DNA from 3 places in the Streptomyces sp. NPDC048584 genome. Region 1 is predicted to be linked to each of the others. Evidence: riboswitches for the same ligand, from Rfam matches in the RefSeq annotation. Region 1 holds a riboswitch; each other region holds the start of a gene.
The links. A riboswitch is a leader RNA that binds a small molecule or an ion and turns the genes downstream of it on or off. The one in region 1 is predicted to bind cyclic di-AMP.
Positions count from the first base shown of each region.

Region 1 (4,800 bases):
ACGCCACCATGCGCGGTGAGCCGTTCCTCTACCCCGGCGCCGTCAACGCCCTCATCCACAAGTACCTCGACCTCGCGAGGGAGGGCCGTACCCTGCCGGCCAAGGCGATCACCGACCGCGAGGAGGAGATCCTCAAGCTGGTCGCCGAGGGCCACACCTCGCAGCAGATCGCCGGTCTCCTCGTCATCAGCCCCAAGACCGTGGAGCGGCACCGCGCCAACATCCTGGCCAAACTCGGCCTCAAGGACCGCCTGGAACTGACCCGGTACGCCATCCGCGTGGGGCTGATCGAGCCCTGACCGGCAGACTGGACCCCCACCCCCGCTGCCCCGTCCGGAGTACCCCGATGCCCCACCCGTACGTCCTGCTGTCCGCCGCCGTCTCCCTCGACGGCTACCTCGACGACACCGGCCCCGACCGGCTGCTGCTGTCCTCCCCGGCCGACTTCGACCGGGTCGACGAGGTACGGGCCGGTGTGGACGCCATCCTGATCGGCGCCGGCACGATCCGCGCCGACAACCCCCGGCTGCTGGTCAACTCGCCCGGGCGGCGCGCCGCCCGCCTCGCCGAGGGGCGGGCCGAGTACCCGCTCAAGGTCACCGTCAGCGGCTCCGGCGAGCTGGACCCGGCGGCCCGGTTCTGGCACACCGGCGGCGAGAAGGTCCTCTACACCACCGACAAGGGCGCCGAGCGGGCCCACGCCCTCGGGATCGCCGCCGACGTCGTCCCGCTCGGCAGCGGGCTCGACTGGCGGCGGCTCCTGGAGCATCTGCACGCCGAGCGCGGGGTGCGGCGGCTCATGGTCGAGGGCGGCGGCACCCTCCACACCCAGCTCCTCACCCAGGGGCTGGCCGACGAGCTCCAGCTGGTCCTCGCCCCGCTGTTCGTCGGCGACGCGAAGGCCCCGCGCCTCTTCGGCCCCGGCTCCTACCAGGGCGGCCGGCTGCGGCTGGTGGAGACCCGCCCGATCGGCGACGTCGTCCTGACGCGCTACGAGCCCACCGCCCCCGGCACCGGCCCGCTGCCCACCGCCGCCGACCACCACTGGCTGGCCCTCGCCTGCGAACTGGCCGCCGAGTGCCCGCCCTCGCGGACGGCGTTCAGCGTGGGCGCGGTCGTGGTCGCCGCCGACGGTACGGAGCTGGCGCGCGGCCACTCCCGGGAGGGCACCGACCCGCTGGCGCACGCGGAGGAGGCCGCGCTCGCCAAGGCCGACCCCACGGACCCCCGGCTCGCCGGCGCCACCGTGTACTCCAGCCTGGAGCCATGCGCCCGCCGCGCGTCCCGGCCGGCGCCCTGCGCGCGGCTGATCCTGGACGCGGGGGTGCGGCGGGTGGTCACGGCCTGGCGCGAGCCGGACACCTTCGTGGCGGACGCCGACGGCAGCGGCGTACTGGAGGCCGGGGGCGCCGCCGTCGTCGTCCTGCCGGAGCACGAGGACCGCGCCAAGGCACCGAACGGTCATCTGCTCGAGGGCTGACCCGGGCCGCCGATCATGGGTGTGCGCCGGGCCCCGCCGATGGCGTACACTGGTCCTACCGACGCGGGGTGGAGCAGCTCGGTAGCTCGCTGGGCTCATAACCCAGAGGTCGCAGGTTCAAATCCTGTCCCCGCTACTGAAGGCCGAAGGCCGGAATCCTTGAGGATTCCGGCCTTCGGTGTTTTCCACACTCTCCTTCACTCACCGTGAGCGGCCTGTCCCGCAGCGCATAACGACTGACGAACCATCAGAAACGGGCCGCCATCTGAAGCGCGGTCAACTCGCCCGTTTTTGACCGTCCGTGGCGCTTAAGTCCGTCCGGAATTCGTTAATGATCAAGAGGAACGGCTTGGAATAGGGCCCTCACGTCTATTAACGTTCGATAACGCAGCGCGGTCGTCCCAGCCGTCACAGAAGTCGGCTCCGTGCGCACGCGCCGAATCCCGCAAGGGAACCGGGGAACCACCACCATGGGGTGAATCGCGTCCATACCGTCGTGGCAGCACGACGCGTATACGCGCGTAGGAGACCTTCCCGCTCCGAACCCGTCAGCTAACCCGGTAGGCGGAGACGGAAGGAAGGAGCGCGCCCACGTGGCGTCCAACCCGCCTGCCCCCGAGGCCCCGTTCAAACCCAGCGACACCTTCGCCTACGGCGCGGGCCGCACCGACGAGGGCCCCTTCGAGGAGTGGAACCCCACCGCGGACTCCCTCCGTCCCGTACGTGGCCGGCATCGCGTCTCCAAGCAGCGCGGCGGAGGACTCGCCCGCAGCTCCACCGTCCTCGGCGTCGGCGTCATAGCGGCGGTCGGCGCCGGCGGTATGGCCAGCGCCCAGACCGGCAAGCCGCCGGTCTCGATCTCCGTGCCCGACCTTCCCAGCGTGGGTTCCCTCCTCTCCGACGAGGAAACGCCCCAGGGATCGTCCACCCCCCTCAGCAGCATCGGCATGACCACCGCCGACACCGAGCAGGGCGCCGCCGACGCCGGTGAGGCACTGCGCGCCCGGATCATGGCGCAGGTCGAGCAGCAGCAGGACCAGGCCGAGACCAAGGCCGCCGCCGAGGCCGTCGCCGCCGCCGAGAAGCAGGCCGCCGACGCCGCCGCCAAGGCGGAGAAGGAGGCCAAGGCCAAGGCCGAGGCCGCCAAGAAGAAGGCGGAGGAGGAGGCCGCGAAGAAGGCCGAGGCCGAGCGCCTCGCCGAGCTGGCCAAGCAGTACGCGCTGCCGACCTCCTCGTACACCCTCTCCTCGACCTTCGGTCAGGCGGGCGCCTACTGGTCCTCCGGCTACCACACGGGCCTGGACTTCGCCGCCCCCACGGGCACGCTGCTCAAGGCCGTCCACACCGGCACGATCACCTCCGCCGGTTATGACGGCTCCTACGGCTACAAGACCGTGCTGACCCTCGACGACGGCACCGAGATCTGGTACGCCCACCAGTCCTCCATCAGCGTCAGCGTCGGCCAGAAGGTCAACACCGGCGATGTGATCGGCCGCGTCGGCGCCACCGGCAACGTCACCGGCGCCCACCTCCACCTCGAGGTCCACCCCGGCGGTTCCACCTCCGGCATCGACCCGCTGGCCTGGCTGCAGGGCAAGGGCCTCAGCGTCTGACCGGCCCGGCTTCCGCCGACACCCCGAACACCGGCAGTCCCGACGACCTCAGGGCCGCCGGTGAGGTGTTTCCGGTGGCGGACCGGCGGTCAGGAGCGGTAGGGGTTCGGGTCGTGGACGGGGTACGGGTGACCGTACGGCTGGTGGCTGTACGGCTGGTGACCGTAGGGCGCCTGCGGGTGCCCGTAGCCGCCGTGAGCGCCGTAGCCGCCGTGCATCGCCCACGGTGCCGCGGCGACCGGCATCCGGGGCGCGCTGACGCGGGCCGCGTGCTCCAGGGCGGGGCGGGCCGCCGACCGGCGGTGCCACAACTCCAGCAGCAGTCGCCGTTCCCGGGTGACGAAGTCCGTGTCCGCCCGCCCGAGCCGCCCCCGGTGCCGCAGGAACGCCAGCGACGTCGCGTACGCCTCGTACTCGGCCACCGACCGCGCCGCCGCCCGGCCGCCGTACCGGCGCGCGTAGCGGCGGGCCAGGCGCCGCGCCCGCATCGAGCCCAGTGCGAACGGCTCCGCCGGATTCAGCCACCCGGCGACCACGTACGCGGGCAGTTCCGCCCGTACGGTCCGCAGCTCGCGCTGGCGCGTCCACACCACCAGCCAGGTCAGCAGTCCGAACGCCGGCACCATGAACGCCGCGTACACCGCGATGAAGCCGTACTGGCCGAGCGTCGTGGAGCCGTTCCACAGGGCGTGCATGCCCATCGCGAGCAGCAGTCCGCCGAGCGGCAGGAGGACGCGCCGGATCCGCTGACGGTCCGAGGAGAGCGCCGCGACGCCGAAGCCGATGCCGGTGAGCACGGTGAACAGGGGGTGCGCGAACGGCGACATCACGATGCGCACGAAGAAGGTCGCGGCGGTGATCGAGGCGATGCCGCTGTCGCCGGTGAGCTGGTCGGTGCCGAAGGCGGTGCCGAGGTAGAGGATGTTCTCGGTGAACGCGAAGCCGGTGGCGGTGACCCCGGCTATCACCACGCCGTCGAGGATGCCGGTGAAGTCGCGTCTGCGGAACAGGAACACCAGCAGAACGGCCGCGGCCTTCGCGGACTCCTCCACGACCGGCGCTATGACGGTCGCGCCCAGGGTATCCGCGCCGGTCGGGTCGGCGGTGGCCGTCGCTATCCACCGGGTGGCGAAGCTGTTCGCGACGATCGCTATCAGCGCCGCGGCGCAGGCACCCCAGGCGAACGAGAACAGCAGGTTCCGCCAGGGGCCGGGCTCGACCCGGTCCAGCCAGCGGAAGGCGGCGACGAGCAGCGGCACCGGAAGCACGGCGAGACCGAGCCCGACCAGGAACCCCTGCGTCCCGGTCTGCTCCCTGACCAGCGCCAGAATGACAAGACCGGACAGGGTGAGCAGCGTGATCAGCGCGCCGTACCGCACCCAGGGCCGCCGCCACCAGTGCGCACGCCGCGGCGTTCCGCCCGGAGCGGCACCGGGAGGCGGCGGATACGGAGGAGGACTGGCGGTCACGGGATCGACCCCTAACGAGGCGGGGGCGGGCTGGATCAGGTTCGGTCTGCTGCCCGCTCGTCCGGCGATACGCGGCGGAACAGCAGGTCGTTCACGACATGACCCTTCTCCAGTCCCTGCCCCTCGAAACGGGTGAGCGGCCGGAACCCGGGACGCGGCGCGAAACCGCCGTCCGCCTGCGTGTTCTCGAATCCGGGGTGCGCGGTGAGCACCTCCAGCATCTGCTCCGCGTACGGCT
Region 1 is NZ_JBICWF010000010.1:285,430-290,229, forward strand. It holds gene ACGFR9_RS23485 (response regulator) at 1-299, shown strand, start outside; gene ACGFR9_RS23490 (dihydrofolate reductase family protein) at 347-1,480, shown strand; tRNA gene ACGFR9_RS23495 (tRNA-Met) at 1,543-1,616, shown strand; cyclic di-AMP (ydaO/yuaA leader) riboswitch at 1,905-2,062, shown strand; gene ACGFR9_RS23500 (M23 family metallopeptidase) at 2,074-3,093, shown strand; gene ACGFR9_RS23505 (PrsW family intramembrane metalloprotease) at 3,183-4,562, opposite strand; gene trmB (tRNA (guanosine(46)-N7)-methyltransferase TrmB) at 4,598-4,800, opposite strand, start outside.

Region 2 (4,800 bases), on a different contig from region 1:
TGCCTACTGGTTCGCAGAACGCTGTGCCTACTGGTTCGCAGAACGCTGTGCCTACTGGTTCGCAGAGCGCTGTGCCTACTGGTTCGCAGAGCGCTGTGCCTACTGGTTCGCAGAGCGCTGTGCCTACTGGTTCGCAGAGCGAAACCGGGGGAAGGCCGAGCGGCCGGCGTACACCGCCGCGTCGTCGAGGATCTCCTCGATGCGCAGCAGCTGGTTGTACTTGGCGACGCGCTCGGAGCGGGCCGGGGCGCCGGTCTTGATCTGGCCGCAGTTGGTGGCGACGGCCAGGTCGGCGATGGTGACGTCCTCGGTCTCGCCGGAGCGGTGCGACATCATGCACTTGAAGCCGTTGCGCTGGGCCAGCTCCACGGCGTCCAGGGTCTCGGTCAGCGAGCCGATCTGGTTGACCTTGACCAGCAGGGCGTTGGCGGCGCCCTCCTCGATACCGCGGGCGAGACGCTCGGGGTTGGTGACGAACAGGTCGTCACCGACGATCTGGACCTTGTCACCGAGCTTGTCGGTGAGGACCTTCCAGCCGTCCCAGTCGTCCTCGAACAGCGGGTCCTCGATGGAGACGAGCGGGTACGCCTCGACGAGCTCGGCGTAGTACTCGGTCATCTCGGCGGCGGAGCGCTCCTTGCCCTCGAAGGTGTAGGAGCCGTCCTTGTAGAACTCGGACGCGGCGACGTCGAGCGCCAGGGCGATCTGCTCGCCCGGGGTGTAGCCGGCCTCCTTGACGGCCTCGAGGATGAGGTCGAGGGCCTCACGGTTGGAGCCGAGGTTGGGGGCGAAGCCGCCCTCATCGCCGAGGCCGGTGGCCAGACCCTTGCTCTTCAGCACCTTCTTGAGGGTGTGGTAGACCTCGGTGCCCCAGCGCAGGGCCTCGGAGAAGGACTCCGCGCCGATCGGGGCGATCATGAACTCCTGGATGTCCACGTTGGAGTCGGCGTGCGAGCCGCCGTTCAGGATGTTCATCATCGGCACCGGCAGCAGGTGCGCGTTGGGGCCGCCCAGGTAGCGGAAGAGCGGCAGGTCGCTGGCCTCGGAAGCGGCGTGGGCGACGGCGAGGGAGACACCGAGGATGGCGTTGGCGCCGAGCGAGCCCTTGTTGTCGGTGGCGTCCAGGTCGAACATGGCCTGGTCGATCAGCCGCTGCTCGGTGGCGTCGTAGCCGACGAGCTCCGGGCCGATCTGCTCGATGACCGCGAGGACGGCCTTCTCGACACCCTTGCCGAGGTAGCGGTTCGGGTCACCGTCACGCAGTTCGATGGCCTCGAAGGCACCGGTGGAGGCACCGGACGGGACGGCGGCACGACCCGTGCTGCCGTCGTCGAGGCCTACCTCGACCTCGACCGTGGGGTTGCCTCGGGAGTCCAGGATTTCCCGGGCTACGACGACGTCGATGGACGGCACGAGCATCTCCTTCAATGAATGCGACGCGGGTGAGCGGGACCCCCAAGGGGGTCCTGCGAGACCGAGCCTAACCGGCTCCGGGCGATCGGCCAGCCGGTCGCCCGTCCCGTGGACAGAACCGAGAGTAAATTGTTTCCGAACGGAACAAAGCGGTTTCGGGAAACCGGCCGCGAAAAGACCCCGCCCCGGTGCGTACGGGGGAGAACGCACCGGGGCGGGGAGCCATGGGGGGAGCCGCTTACTTGAGGTGCAGCTGCTGGCCCGGGTAGATGAGGTCGGCGTCGTCGACGATGTCGTCGTTCAGGTCGAAGAGCTTGGCCCAGCCGCCCTTGACGTCGTGCTCGGCGGCGATGGAGCTGAGGCTGTCGCCCTTGACGACCTTGTACTCGCCGTCGCCCTTCTCGACCTTCTTGCCGGTCGGGGTGGTGACGGTCTTCTTCTCGGCCTTCGGCGCGGCCTTGGGCTCGGCCTGCTTCTCGGCGGCCGGGCGCTCGGCGGAGCGGGAGGCCTTCTGCTCGGTCTGACGGCTCTCGGTGGAGCCGCCGCCCTGCGAGGAGCCGTTGGAGGAGGAGCCGCCGGAGTAGCCGGCGTTGGACAGGCCCACACCGCAGACCGGCCAGGCACCCTTGCCCTGACCCGCCAGGACCTTCTCGGCGATCTCGATCTGCTGGGCCTTGCTCGCCTGGTTGGCGGTGGACGCGTACTGCGTGCCGCCGTAGGCCGCCCAGGTGGAGGCGGAGAACTGCAGACCGCCGTAGTAACCGTTGCCCGTGTTGATGGACCAGTTGCCGCCGGACTCGCACTGGGCGACGGTGTCCCACTCGGCGGCGGTGGCGGCGGAGGCGTTGCCGGCCGCCATCAGCGGGGCGGCGACGGCGGCGGAGGCGATGCCGGCGACGGCGATCGCGCGGGTGGCCTTGGACGGACGGCGGTGCTTGCCCTTACCGGTAAACAGCATGGAGGATCCCCTCACCGACGCCTGCGAGGTGAGCTGTCGGGTTCGGGCCGGTTGAGTTGCCCGGCCACGTCCCTCCCGGGACGCGGCTTCACCCCAAGCCGTATCCGGCGTCAACTGCCCGGATCCGGCGCCTACCTTGGGTCCCCCGCTCCTGCCTACGGCGCATGACGCGTCGACTGTTCCCGTGCTGCCACTGGCAGGATTCGGCGTGGCGGCAGCCGGGGCCCGCGGTGGCGAGCGGTCACGACCGTAGGCACGGGATTCACGGAATATCAAAGACGATCACGGCTTCTGAGACCTATCTCTCACAGCCTTTAAATCGGACATTCGGCGCGAACCGTGACGCCAACTGCCGCCACGTCCAGGCGTTTTCAGGTGTCGCTTTCCGGCCGGTTCGTCCCGACCGGGAGGCTACTGACCTGATGCGACGCCACTGACGAGATGGTCGTCCATCCCGTAGAGCGCACCCCATCCGCCGCCCACCTCAAGGGAGTCGGGGATGGACGGGGAATCGCCCCCGTCGCTCGCGGCGGGCGCCTCGGCGACCGTGCCGCCCCAGGCGTTGAGTCCGCCAGAGGCGTGCCGGCCGGCCGGCTCCGCTTCCGTCTTGTCCTCGTCGGCGCTGGCGCCGCGGTGGCGGCCGGTGCCGTCGCTCGCCGAAGCGTCGGCGTTCTGCCGGGACTTGTCCGACTTGCCGCCCTTGGCGTCCGCCGAGGCGGAGGGGGAGGCGTCGGGGGTCCCGGCCGTCTCCTTGCCCTTACCGCTGTCCGATTCGGTTGACTTGCCGGAATCAGCCGACTCGTCCCCCAGAAGGTCGAGGCCCGTCCCGGTACTCGCGCTCGACGACGGGGAGGAGGAAGGGGAAGGGGAGGAAGAAGAGGACGATCCACTGGAGTCGGACGAGTCGGACCCGCCCGATGCCGAGTCGTCGCCCACGCCCGTGTCGACGTCGGCCGCCGGCGCGTCCTTGTCCAGGCCCGCGAGCAGCCCGCAGGTGCGCCAGGCACCGACGCCCTGGTCGTCGAGGATCTTCTCGGCCACGGCTATCTGCTGGCCGCGGCTGGCCTGGTCGGGGCTGGAGGCGTAGTCCAGGCCGCCGTACTTCTCCCAGTCCGTCTGGGTCAGCTGCAGGCCGCCGTAATAGCCGTTGCCCGAGTTCTGGCTCCAGGAGCCGCCGCTCTCGCACTCGGCCACCTTGTCCCAGTTCAGGCCGTCGGCCGCGCTGGCGGCGCCCGCGCCGAGGAGCGGGATGGCGATGGCGGAGCCGGTCACTCCGGCTGCGACGAGGAGGGCCGGAGCCTGGCGGGGGCGGCGGTGCCGACCGTTCCCGGAGAGCATACGGATGACCTTTCGCGAGACAGCGATGACCGGCGCGGTGTGTGGAGTGGAGCTCCGACAACCGCACTTGATGGGTGAACGTATCCGCACTCGATCACTTGTCACAAGTTAATGCCGCACAGATCACGTGAAGATCACAGAGTTGAGAGGGTGTCATGTTTGAGTTGACCCCGCCCCGGGCACGGAAAGGACGTTTGATCCGTCACTTTCGCGGAGGCGTGAATTCCACCGGGAGCGTGCGCAGTCCGCGCATGATGAGCCCGCCCCGCCAGCGCAGTTCGGCGGGTTGCGCCGCGAGCCGCAGGTCCGGCAGCCGGGTCAGCAGGGTGGCGAGCGCGGTCTGGCCCTCCAGGCGGGCCAGCGGGGCACCCAGACAGTAATGGATGCCGTGGCCGTATCCCAGATGCTGGTTGTCGCGCCGTCCGAGGTCGAGCACGTCCGGGTCGGCGAACCGCTCCGGGTCCCGGTCGGCGGCGGCGAGTACGACCAGGACGGGGTCGCCGGCCGCGATGCGCTGCCCGCCGAGGGTGACGGGCCCGGTGGTGTACCGCCAGGTGGCGAGCTCCACGGGACCGTCGTAGCGCAGGAGTTCCTCGACCCCGGTCTCCAGCAGTCCGCGCTCCCCGGCGTCGAGGGACCGTTGCAGGCGCTCGCGCTGGCCGGGGTGGGTGAGCAGGGCGTAGGTGCCGTTGCCGATGAGGTTGACGGTCGTCTCGAAACCGGCGAACAGCAGGATGAACGCCATGGCGGCGGCCTCGTTCTCGGTGAGGTGCTCACCGTGGTCGGAGGCGCGGATGAGGCCGGAGATCAGGTCCTCGCCGGGGGCGGGCTCGGCGGGCAGTGCCTCGCGCTTGCGGTGGATTAGCTCGGCGAGATAGCCGCGCATCTTCTTCACGGACCGGGCGACTCCGCCGCGCGGGCCCGCGCCGTGACGGATCATCATGCCGGCCCAGTCCCGGAAGTCGTCCTGGTCCTCGCGGGGGACGCCGAGCAGGTCGCAGATGGCGTAGATGGGGAGGGGGAAGGCGAAGTCGTGGATCAGGTCGGCGGAGCCGCTGTCCGCGAAGCGGTCGATGAGGTCGTCGGCGAGC
Region 2 is NZ_JBICWF010000005.1:403,873-408,672, reverse strand. It holds gene eno (phosphopyruvate hydratase) at 124-1,413, opposite strand; gene ACGFR9_RS14530 (transglycosylase family protein) at 1,652-2,371, opposite strand; cyclic di-AMP (ydaO/yuaA leader) riboswitch at 2,375-2,544, opposite strand; gene ACGFR9_RS14525 (transglycosylase family protein) at 2,783-3,709, opposite strand; gene ACGFR9_RS14520 (cytochrome P450) at 3,912-4,800, opposite strand, start outside.
Region 2: another riboswitch for cyclic di-AMP. It lies ahead of ACGFR9_RS14530 (transglycosylase family protein); the one in region 1 lies ahead of ACGFR9_RS23500 (M23 family metallopeptidase).

Region 3 (4,800 bases), on a different contig from region 1:
AGTCCCACCCGGTCCACGAAGTCGTGGTGCGTGAAGCGGTGGACGTCCTTGGCGGACAGACGTGGGTAGGGCGCGAAGAAGCGGTAGTACTTCGACTCGTCCGACACCTGCTCGTAGAAGCTGACCAGGCGCTCGGCGTCATCGACGGTGATGGGGCGGATGCGCGCGGTGCCGCCGTCACGCAGCACCACGTCGGCCTCCCAGTGGGCGGGGTACTCATGCCGGTCCGACGAGGTCTGCATGGGGCCCAGAGTACGGCTCGCGTACGACAACGGCGCGAGGCAGTCTGTGGAGGACGTCAGCCGGACCGAGGCCGCGGTCCGGCTGTGATCCGGAGCGGGAGCGATGCCGTTCCGGCCCTGCCCAGGGCATGCTTCACGATGTGGGAAACTGGTCTAGACAACCCTGAACACCGAAGGGCAGCAACACATGGCTGAGCGCCGCGTCAACGTCGGCTGGGCCGAGGGTCTCCACGCCCGCCCCGCCTCCATCTTCGTCCGAGCCGCCACGGCCGCAGGCGTCCCGGTGACGATCGCCAAGGCCGGGGGCGACCCCGTCAACGCGGCCTCCATGCTGGCCGTCCTGGGCCTGGGCGCCCAGGGCGGCGAGGAGATCGTCCTCGCCTCCGACGCCGAGGGTGCCGACGCCGCCCTGGACCGTCTGGCGAAGCTGGTCTCCGAGGGCCTCGAGGAACTCCCCGAGACCGTCTGAGTGACGCGTCGGCGCGGGAACGTTCTTTTACCGGACACGCGCCCACCATATCGAAAGGCCCGCCCCGACCATCGGGCGGGCCTTTTGTATTTCTCATTTCCGGGCAGCGCTGATAAGCCCCCGCGAATAACTCCTCTTTGTATACGGCAGCCGTGTTAATTCCGGAGACTCGGCATGTTTACGGGATGTTGCGGGTTCCTCACACGCTCCGTGCGGCCGGCCCGGTCGGTGCCGGCGCCGAGGCCGGGGCCGGGACGCAGCCGGTGTCCGGCGTTCGCGCGCTCGGTGTGCAGCGCGGTGACGGCCCGCGCGCGGTCGCCGTCGCCGCGCGCCACGGCGTCCACGATCGCGCCGTGCTCCGCCCAGTACTCGACCGGGTCCGGCGGGCCCTCGGCGGCGTACATCCAGGCGATCTTGTGCCGCAGCTGGGTCAGTGTCGAGGTCAGGGCCGGGCTGCCGGTGGCCTGGGCGAGTGTCTCGTGGAACCAGCCGCTCAGGGAGCGCAGATCGTCGCTGTTGCCCTGACGGGCGCGCTCCTGCCCCAGCCGGACCAGGCCGCGCAGCACCTTCAGATGGGCGTCGGTCCGCCGCTGGGCCGCGCGGGCCGCGCCGAGCGGTTCGAGGAGCATCCGCATCTCCAGCAGATCGGCGGCCTCCTGCGCCCCGGGTTCCGCGACACACGCGCCCGCGTGCCGCCGGGTCACCACGAACCCCTCGGCCTCCAGCGTGCGCAGCGCCTCCCGGACGGGGACGCGGGAGACGCCGTACCGGCGGGCGAGGACCTCCTCGGTGAGCCGGGCCCCGCGCTCGTGGACACCCGCGACGATGTCGTCCCGGATCGCCGTGCACACCGAGTGCGCGGGAATACGCATGACGAACCTCCGGCTCAATCCCCGTGAAACGTCGCCGATTGACGTGTGTTCCGCGACTCTATTGCAATCGGCGGGAATTTCCGACGGAGAGCCGGAATCCATGCCTGTTTTTTGGACAGGCATTCCCTGGAAATCACCGATGCCCCGGCTCGGGGAGCCGGGGCATCGGGAGGCGGTACGGGTCAGAGGCCGACGCCGTGCGCGCGGAGGTAGGCGACGGGGTCGAGGTCGGAGCCGTACTCGGCGGTCGTACGGGCCTCGAAGTGCAGGTGCGCGCCCGTGACGTTGCCGGTCGCGCCGGAGAGGCCGATCTGCTGCCCGGCGGTGACCTGCTGGCCCACCGAGACACCGATGGACGACAGATGCCCGTACTGGGTGTACGTGCCGTCGTTCATCCTGATGACGACCTGGTTGCCGTACGAGCCGCCCCAGCCGGCCTCGACGACGGTGCCGATGCCGACCGACTGGACGGGTGTACCGGTCGCGGCGTGGAAGTCGACCCCGGTGTGGCTGCCGGAGGACCAGACGGCGCCGCCGGTCTTGTAGCCGGTCGAGACGTACGAGCCGGGAATCGGGGAGACGAAGGTGTTGAGGCGGACGCGCTCGGCCTCCCGCGCGGCACGCTCCTTCTCCGCGCGGGCCTCCGCGGCCGCCTTGGCGGCCTTCTCGCGGGCCTGCTCCTCCGCGGCCTTGCGCGCGGCGGCCTCGGCCGCCTCGCGTGCGGCCTCGTGCTGGGCGGCCGCCTGGGCGTCGATCCGGTCGGCGACCTCGTCGCCGAGGATGACGACGGGCGTGAGACCGGTCTGTGCGGCAGCGGGTTCGGCGGCCAGTGCGGGGGCCGCGAGGGACCCGATGACGCCGGTGCCGGTGAGTGCCGCGACGCCCGCCGCGCGGACGGTGCCGCGCTGCGTGCCGCGGATACGGCGGTGCTTGCCCGGGGCGCGAGTGAACGCCATGTACAGGCTGGTCCTTTCCTTCCCTCTCGCCTACCGGGTTAGCTGACGGGTTCGGAGCAGGAAGGTCTCCTACGGACCCCCTCGCGACACACGCGGGCGTCCGATTCACCCCAGGGACTGCGATGGGTCCCCGGCTCCCCTGGCTCGCGCCTTGGGGGGACTCGGCGATGACTGTCCGGTGCCGCGGATGCGGCGCACTGCCCGACGAACAGCCCGCATGACGCTAAGCGGGCCGTCTCCCGATCCTCAAACGAATCCCGGTTTTTGTAGCGCATCCCACAGACCAGACGGGCAACTTCCGTACCGATTCGGGCAAAAGGGGGCCCTGGTGACCTTCGAGTCATCAGGGCCCCCGCGCGCGACCGCGCCGTTCGCTACTCGGCGGACACGACCGTGACTTCACCGATGCCGAGGGCCTCGACGGGCGCCTTGATCTGCGCCGCGTCGCCGACGAGGATCGTCACCAGGCGGTCCACCGGGAAGGCGTTCACGACGGCCGCGGTGGCCTCCACGGTGCCGGTGGCCGCCAACTGCCGGTACAGGTCGGCCTGGTAGTGGTCGGGCAGATGCTGCTCGACCTGGTCGGCCAGGGTGCTCGCGACGGCCGCGGCGGTCTCGTACTTGAGCGGCGCCACACCCACGAGGTTCTGCACGGCGACATCACGCTCGTCGTCCGTCAGCCCGTCAGCGGCGAGCGTGCGCAGCACCGTCCACAGGTCCTCGAGGGCCGGGCCGGTGTTCGGGGTGTCCACGGAGCCGCTGATGGCCAGCATCGCCGCGCCGGTGCCGTCCGGGGCGGACCGCATGACCTGCCCGAACGACCGGACGCCGTAGGTGTATCCCTTCTCCTCGCGCAGCACGCGGTCCAGGCGGGAGGTGAGGGTGCCGCCGAGGCAGTACGTGCCGAGCACCTGCGCGGGCCACACGCGGTCGTGCCGGTCGGCGCCGATCCGGCCGATCAGCAACTGCGTCTGGACGGCGCCGGGGCGGTCCACGATCACGACGCGCCCGGTGTCGTCGGCGACCACCGGCGGCACGGGCCGCGGCTCGGCAGTGGAGCCGGTCCAGGAGCCGAGGGTGTCGCCGAGCAGCGCGTCCAGGTCGATGCCCGTGAGGTCGCCGACGACCACGGCGGTGGCCGTGGCGGGGCGGACGTGCTTCTCGTAGAAGGCGCGTACGGCCGCGGAGTCGATGCCCTCGACCGTGTCCTCGGTGCCCTGGCGCGGGCGCGACATGCGCGCACTCGCCGGGAACAGCTCCTTGGAGAGCTCCTTCGCGGCGCGGCGGGAGGGGTTCGCCAGCTCGTGCGGGATCTCGTCGAGACGGTTGCGGACCAGCCGCTCGACCTCGCTGTCGGCGAACGCCGGTGCCCTGAGCGCGTCGGCGAGCAGGCCGAGTCCCTTGGTGAGCCGGGAGGCCGGGACCTCCAGGCTGAGGCGGACGCCGGGGTGGTCGGCGTGCGCGTCCAGGGTGGCGCCGCAGCGCTCCAGTTCGGCGGCGAACTCCTCGGCGGAGTGCTTGTCGGTGCCCTCGGAGAAGGCCCGCGCCATGATCGTGGCGACACCGTCGAGACCGGCCGGCTCGGCCTCCAGGGGCGCGTCGAGGAGTACCTCCACGGCGACGACCTGCTGGCCGGGGCGGTGGCAGCGCAGTACGGTCAGGCCGTTGTCGAGGCGGCCGCGCTCGGGGGCCGGGAAGGCCCAGGGCTTGGCGTCGCCCGGCTGCGGCTGCGGGTGGAAGTCCATCGTGGCGAGCTCGGTCACTTCGCCGCCTCCTCGTTCTCGTCGGTGCCGGTTGCGGCGGCTTCCCCGGTGTCCTCTGCCTCGGCCGTGACGGGCTCATAGACCAGCACCGCGCGGTTGTCGGGGCGCAGACGGGCCTTGGCGACCTCCTGCACCTCCTCCGCCGTGACCTCCAGGACGCGCTGTACGGCGGTCAGGGCGAGCTGGGGGTCGCCGAACAGGACCGCGTACCGGCACAGTTCGTCGGCGCGGCCCGCGACCGTGCCGAGCCGGTCGAGCCACTCGCGCTCCAGCTGCGCCTGCGCGCGCTCCATCTCCTCCGCCGTGGGGCCCTGTTCCGCGAACCGGGCGAGCTCCTCGTCGATGGCGGCCTCGATGACCGGCACCTCCACGTCACCGGACGTCTTCACGTCCAGCCAGCCCAGGGAGGGTGCCCCGGCCAGCCGCAGCAGGCCGAAGCCGGCCGCCACGGCCGTACGGTCGCGCCGTACGAGCCGGTTGTAGAGACGCGAGGACTCG
Region 3 is NZ_JBICWF010000015.1:116,790-121,589, forward strand. It holds gene ACGFR9_RS28995 (GNAT family N-acetyltransferase) at 1-242, opposite strand, end outside; gene ACGFR9_RS29000 (HPr family phosphocarrier protein) at 430-711, shown strand; gene ACGFR9_RS29005 (GntR family transcriptional regulator) at 867-1,583, opposite strand; gene ACGFR9_RS29010 (M23 family metallopeptidase) at 1,766-2,539, opposite strand; cyclic di-AMP (ydaO/yuaA leader) riboswitch at 2,552-2,716, opposite strand; gene ACGFR9_RS29015 (M16 family metallopeptidase) at 2,914-4,302, opposite strand; gene ACGFR9_RS29020 (M16 family metallopeptidase) at 4,299-4,800, opposite strand, start outside.
Region 3: another riboswitch for cyclic di-AMP. It lies ahead of ACGFR9_RS29010 (M23 family metallopeptidase); the one in region 1 lies ahead of ACGFR9_RS23500 (M23 family metallopeptidase).